DNA from 2 places in the Micromonospora sp. NBC_01405 genome. Region 2 is predicted to be linked to the other one. Evidence: riboswitches for the same ligand, from Rfam matches in the RefSeq annotation. Region 2 holds a riboswitch; the other holds the start of a gene.

Region 1 (3,399 bases), 3.0 Mb from region 2:
GTCTCGGCGGTCCAGCGGTCGCCGGCCACGTCCGCGCCGGTAGCCACCCGGTGGCGGGCCGTGTCGCGCATCCGGGCGAGCGCGGCGCGGGTCGCGGCCAGGTGCGCCTGCTCCCGCGCGAGTTCCCGGTCGACCCCGTCGTCCATGGCAACCTCCGATGAGAATCATTAACCGGGTTAACATTCTAACCGCAGTCATGAAATTGACCTGGTATCGGCCGCTGGTAGCCTGGGTGGCGTGACCGGAGAGCAGGGCGTGACCGGAGAGCAGGGGCTGCGCGAACGCAAGCGGCAGCGCACCCACGACGCGATCTCGGCGGCGGCGATCTCGCTGTTCGTCGAACGAGGCTTCGACCGGGTGTCGGTCGCCGAGGTGGCCGCGGCCGCGGAGGTCTCCAAGCCGACGCTGTTCAAGTACTTCTCCACGAAGGAGGACCTGGTCCTGCACCGGATCGCCGACCACCGGGGCGAGTCGGCCCGGGTGGTGCGCGGCCGACGCCCGGGCGAGGCGCCGCTCGCCGCGCTGCGCCGGCACTTCCTCGACGGGCTGGACCGCCACGACCCGGTCACCGGGCTCAACGACGACCCCCGGGTGTTGGCGTACCACGGGATGGTCTTCTCGACCCCGAGCCTCGCCGCCCGGGTGGCCGGGCACGCCGCCGCCGAGGAGGCGGCGCTGGCCGACGCCCTCGACGACGCCGCCGGCACGCGCCGCGACGAACGGGGGCGGCCGGAGCCCGGGGCTCGGCCCGACGGGCTGACCGGCCGGCTCGCGGCGGCACAGATCGTCGCGGCGCAGCGGGTACTGGCGCGGGACAACTGGCGTCGTCTCACCGAGGGGTGCACCGCCGCGCGGGCGCACCCGGAGGCGGTCGCCGCCGCCGACCACGCCTTCACGCTGCTCGACGCCGGCCTGGCCCCGTACCGGGACTGAACCTCGGCGGCGGTCGTGCGGCGAGGGGCGACGTCCGACGGGTCGGCCGGGGTGAGCGTTGTCATAACGACTGGACGCCCGGCCCGGTGCCGTTGCTAGGCTTTCCACCAGGTCATGAGCGCCAGCGTCAAGCCCCGGCTCGCTGGCCGGCAACCCTCCTCCGCGGTGGGGTGCCCCGGGTGAAGACCAGGCACCGGAGTGTCACCGGTGCAAGCGTGGCCTGGTCCCCAGGTCAACACCGACCTTGGAGAACCATGTCTGCTCGTCCTTGCGCCCCGACTGCCGCCGGCTCGGCACCGGCCGCGTCACCATCCCGTCCCGCGCTGGTCAGGCGCCGGCACGTGGATCTGATGCGGGTGTGCAGCGACGGCTGTCGCCGTCACGCGGCGCGCTGAGCGCCTCCCCTCTTCCGTAGTAGCCCCCTTCCGCGGCCGCCCGTCGGCGTGCCGCGTCCGGCGGCGTGCTGTCCGCGCGCCGCCCTCATCCCAGGAGACACCTGTGCGATTCCTCCCTGCCCTGACCAGGTTCGCCGCGCTGGGCGTCGCGGCCGTCGTCGGCGCTGCCACCCTCACCGCCTGCGGCGACGACACCTCGGCCGCCGCCGACAACCCGTACGGCCTGGTCCAGCCCGGCGTGCTGCGGGCCGGCACCCTCACCGACGCGCCGCCGAACGTGTACCTGAAGGACGGAAAGTTCACCGGCTTCGACAACGACCTGCTCACTGCGGTCGCGGACAAGATCGGCCTGAGGGTGGAGTTCGTCGGCACCGACTTCTCCGCGCTGCTGTCGCAGGTCAACAACCGCAAGTTCGACGTGGGCAGCTCCTCGATCACCATCACCGAGGCGCGGAAGAAGACCGTCGACTTCGGCAACGGCTACGACTTCGGCTACTTCGGACTGGACGTCCCGGCCGGATCCCCGATCACCGGGTTCGACCAGCTCGACGGCAAGCGGGTGGTGGTCGTGCAGGGCACCGTGCAGGACGACTACGCCACCGGCCAGAAGCTGGACCCGGTGCGGGTGCCGGACTACAACGGAGCGCTCAACCAGCTCAGGGCCGGCACCGCCGACGCCTGGATCGCCCCGGCCGAGATCGGCGAGAAGTCCGCCGCCGACAGCGGCGGGAAGATCACGGTGGCCGCGAAGCAGCTCAGCCCCACCCCGACCGCGTACGCGGTGGCCAAGGGCAACGACGCGCTGCGCGGGGCACTGGACAAGGGCCTCGACGAGGTCATCGCCGACGGCACGTGGAGCCGGTTGCAGGAGCAGTACTACCCGGGCCGGCCGGTCCCGGCGGACTTCAGGCCGGGCAGCGGCTCGGCGCCGGGGCCGGGGCCGGGCGCGTCGGCGGCCCCGTCCGGGTCTGCCGCGCCGTCGGCGTCGGCGTCGTCCTGAGTACGCGGGCGTGACGGCACGGGCGACGACGAGCCGACGGTACGGATGACCAGCGAGCGGGGCGGACGGGAAGACGACTGATGGATCCACTGAGCACCCTGTGGGAGACCTTCTTCGACTGGGACTCCATGCGTGCGGCGCTGCCCGAGATGCTGACCGTCGGGCTGCCCAACACGCTGATCCTGGCGATCTCGGCCGCCCTGCTCGGCTCGCTGCTGGGCATGCTGCTGGCGGTCGCGGGCATCTCGCGTACCCGGTGGTTGCGCTGGCCGGCGCGGGTGTACACGGACGTCTTCCGCGGCCTGCCGGCGGCGGCGACGATCCTGCTCATCGGCGTCGGCCTGGCGCCGCTGGGCATGCAGGTGTGGGGACCGAACCCGTACCCGCTGGGCATCCTGGCGCTGTCACTGATCGCGGCGGCGTACATCGGGGAGATCTTCCGGGCTGGTATCCAGAGCGTGGAGGCCGCCCAGCTGGAGGGGGCCCGGGCGCTGGGGTTCTCCTGGGGCGAGGCGATGCGGCTGGTGATCATCCCGCAGGGGGTCCGCCGGGTGCTGCCGGCCTGGGTGAACCAGCTCATCGCCCTGATCAAGGACTCCAGCCTCGTCTACTTCCTCGGCCTGGTGGCCAGCCAGCGGGAGCTGTTCCGGATCGGGCAGGACCACGCGGCGACCACCGGCAACGAGTCGGCGCTGCTGCTGGCGGGCCTGTTCTACCTGACGCTGACCGTGCCGCTGACCCACGCGGTGAACTGGATCGACCGGCGGCTGCGGCAGGGCCGGCCGGCCACGGCGGCCGAGGACGACGACGCGCTGGCGCTCGCCGGGCGAAACGCGCTGCCCGGCGACGCCGCCACCCGCGCGAACACGGGAAAGGACGAGCGATGAGCACCTCGACCGGCACGACGACCCCGGTGAGCCTGAACGTGCGGGACGTGCACCTCGCCTTCGGCGCCAACCGGGTGCTGCGGGGCGCGAGCCTGGACGTCGGCCGGGGTGGCACGGCCTGCGTCATCGGGCCGTCCGGGTCGGGAAAGTCCACCCTGCTGCGCACGATCAACCGGCTCATCGA
Region 2 (3,399 bases):
ATCGGGCCAGCGAATTAATCGCTGGCCCGATCGGACGTGGTCGGGAGGGACGATCGCACAACGCCTTCGGCGTTGGGTCGCAAGAACTAAAAAGTCTTCGGCGAAACGCCCTCCCGCACCGAGCATCCTGCGCCGTCCGGTTCCTGTCGTCAAGTCCTCGGTGGCGGGTTTCTCTCACCCAGGGCTAAAAGTCGGTTACTCGGGGGATCCGCCCCATCCCCCGTCCGGGCGATCCACCCGTCCACCGGACGGTCGGGCCCGGGGCGGCGGGCAGGGCCGGTGGGGCGCGGCAGGCGGCGTGCTTCCGGGCCGGGGCGGGGGAAGGGCCGCAGGCCACGCCAGGGTCGATCGAGCAGGTCAGCCGAGCAGGCCGGCGTCCCGGGCGGCGCGCAGCGAGGGCCTGATCCGGTGGGTCGGGCCGACCTGGGCGGCGACGGCGTCGATGGTCTTCAGCCCCTCGCCGGTGTTGAACACCACAGTCTCCGCCGTCGGGTCGAGCCGGCCGGACTCGACCAGCTTGCGCAGCACGGCGACGGTCACCCCACCGGCCGTCTCGGCGAACACCCCGGTGGTCCGGGCCAGCAGCCGGATGCCGTCGCGGATCTCGTCGTCGTCGACGTACTCCATCCAGCCGCCGGTGCGCCGGACCGCCTCCAGGGCGTACAGGCCGGCGGCCGGATCGCCGATGTTGAGCGACTTGGCGATGCCGGTCGGCCGGACCGGGGTGATGATGTCGGTGTCGGCGTGCAGGGCGGCGGCGATCGGGTTGCAGCCGGCGGACTGGGCGCCGAAGACCTTCCAGCCGCCGGCCGGGGCCTCGACGAGGCCGATCTCGACCAGCTCGCTGAACGCCTTGTCGATCTTGGTGAGCAGCTCGCCGCTGGCCATCGGGATGACCACCTGGGCCGGGATGCGCCAGCCGAGCTGCTCGGCCACCTCGTACCCGAGGGTCTTGGAGCCCTCGGCGTAGTACGGGCGGACGTTGACGTTGACGAACGCCGTGTCCTCGAACTCGTCGGTCTCCACCAGCTCGCCGCAGAGCCGGTTCACGTCGTCGTACGAGCCGTCGACGGCGACCAGCTCGCCCCCGTAGACGGCGGTGGTGACCACCTTGCCCGCCTCCAGGTCGCTGGGGATGAACACGACCGAGGGGACCCCGGCGCGGGCCGCGTGCGCGGCGACCGAGTTGGCCAGGTTGCCGGTCGAGGCGCAGGCGAACCGGGTGAAACCGAGCGCCCGGGCGGCGGTGAGGGCCACCGAGACCACCCGGTCCTTGAACGAGTGGGTGGGGTTCGCGCTGTCGTCCTTGACCCAGAGCGGGGCGGTGATGCCCAGCTCGGCGGCGAGGTTGGGCGCGGCGACCAGCGGGGTCAGCCCCGGGTCGACGGTCACCCGGGTGGCCGGGTCCTGGCCGGCCGGGAGGAGGGCGGCGTACCGCCAGATGTTCTGCGGGCCGGCCTCGATCTGCTCGCGGGTCACCCGCGCCAGGGCGGCGGCGTCGTAGTCGACCTCAAGGGGGCCGAAGCACTCATAACAGGCGTGCTGCGCGGCGAGCGGGTAGCGCGCGGTGCAGGCCCGGCAGACCAGGGCGCGGGCGGGGCTGGCGGTGGTGTCGATGCCGGACGCGGCGAGGGTCGACGTCATGTCGAGAAGGTCCTCTCATCTTTCCCCGCATCGCACCCTGCGGCGGGGACGGAATTGGCACCTGTCCGCACCGCTCGTCGTCGAGCGCGCGGGTGGTTGCCGGGGCTTCGTCGGGCCGTATCCCTCTGCCCCTCTGGATGAGGTATTCAGTTGTGCGCACGAGTCTACGGCGGATCGCCGGCTCCGCCACCAAAGGTTCCAGCGTGTGGGCCGCTCCGGGGCATTGAATTGATCACACCGTCACCGTGGGAGTCGACGACACCACCACCCGCAACGTTGGCCTTGATCAATTCCAAGGGGGGCCTGCATGGGGGCTGGCCTGGGGTTTCTACGCTCACCGCGTGACGTACCCCCCGACGCCCGGCTTCCCCGGGCCGCCCCAGAAGTCCCGCGGGCTCAGCCGGACGACCCGCACCGTGATCATCGTGGTCGCCGTGGTGGCGCTGCTCTGCTGCGCCGGCGCGGTCGGCGGCGGCCTCTGGCTGTTCCGCACCGTGCAGGGCACCATCACGCCGGCCCGGGACGCCGCGACCGCATACCTGGACGACACGAAGGCGGGCAACTACCCGGCCGCGTACGCCCGGCTCTGCGAGCGACTGCGCAGCCGGCAGACCGAGGCGCAGTTCACCCGGGCCCGGCAGGCCGAGCCGCCCCTGGACGAGTACCGCGTCACCGACACCCAGGTGCATACCAGCAACGGCGACACCAGCGCCGAGGTGACCGTCAAGATCGCGGACCGGAACAGGGTCATCAGCCTGGTCAAGGAGGGTGACCAGTGGCGGGTGTGCGGGGGCTGATCGGGTGACCCCGGCCGGTCCTGCCCGTCGTCGGTCAGGCCGGCACGGCCGCCTTGCCCGGGACCGGGACCGCAGCGGCGGGTGGCGCGGAACCGCTACGGTGCGGGAAGCCCACCCCCCGAGAGAGGAACTGGCCGATGCGCCGGACCCTGCCCAGTCTCGCGATCCTCGCCCTGGCCTGCCTGTTGACCGCGAGTTGCGACCCTGGGGGGTCGGCCTCCTCGGCGGATACGACCACCGCTCCCGCCGTCGCCGATCCGGCCGCTCCGGCGGAGGACGACGGCCCGGAGCCGGCCCCGGCGACGACGGGCCCTGCCGCCCCGCCGGAGCCGACCGTCGCCGGCACCACCGCCGCGCCGCCGAAGCCCGCGCCGAAGAAGGTGCCCGCGCTGACCTGCAAGCAGCTCGCCGGCGCCCACGTCGGCAGCACCAAGGTCCCCTACCAGGGGTACGCCGACTACCTCCCGCTGGCCGAGGGCGTCTGGTCCGGTGAGGACGGCGACACGGTCACCCTCCAGAAGCCCTGCGGGATCGGCGACCTCGACGGCGACGGCGCGGCGGACGCGGTCGGCGCGGTCGCCCTCAAGAGCGGGGGCAGCGGCACCTTCTACACGCTGGTGGTGTGGCGCAACGCCGACGGTGAGCCGGTCTACCGGAGCCTGGCCGAACTGGACGACCGGACCCCGGTCGTCTCGATCACCGTGTCCGGCGGCCGGGCGAAGGTCGTCTGGCTGACCCGCTCCGCCGAGCGCGGCATGGCGGAGCTGGACATCCGACGCACCTCGTACTACCAGCTCTCCGGCAGCACGTTCACCGAGGTCAGCCACACCGACGCGCCGTACAAGCCATAGCGGCGGGGGTACGGCTCAAGCCGGTGGGTACGACTCAAGCCGGCACGGACCGCTTGCCCGGCACCGGGGCCACGACGGCGGGCTCCCGACGGCGACGGAGCAGGCTG

The links. A riboswitch is a leader RNA that binds a small molecule or an ion and turns the genes downstream of it on or off. The one in region 2 is predicted to bind S-adenosylmethionine.
Region 1: linked by a shared signal. The riboswitch ahead of OG559_RS27355 (ABC transporter substrate-binding protein) and the one ahead of thrC (threonine synthase) in region 2 are both predicted to bind S-adenosylmethionine.

What each region holds. Positions count from the first base shown of each region.
Region 1 covers NZ_CP109532.1:6,352,199-6,355,597, reverse strand. Annotated here, with positions in the region: gene OG559_RS27365 (HelD family protein) at 1-146, opposite strand, end outside; gene OG559_RS27360 (TetR/AcrR family transcriptional regulator) at 238-933, shown strand; SAM riboswitch class IV at 1,044-1,155, shown strand; gene OG559_RS27355 (ABC transporter substrate-binding protein) at 1,432-2,328, shown strand; gene OG559_RS27350 (amino acid ABC transporter permease) at 2,409-3,215, shown strand; gene OG559_RS27345 (amino acid ABC transporter ATP-binding protein) at 3,212-3,399, shown strand, end outside.
Region 2 covers NZ_CP109532.1:3,377,566-3,380,964, reverse strand. Annotated here, with positions in the region: gene thrC (threonine synthase) at 358-1,644, opposite strand; SAM riboswitch class I at 1,657-1,788, opposite strand; gene OG559_RS14360 (hypothetical protein) at 1,986-2,441, shown strand; gene OG559_RS14355 (hypothetical protein) at 2,579-3,292, shown strand; gene OG559_RS14350 (DoxX family protein) at 3,327-3,399, opposite strand, start outside.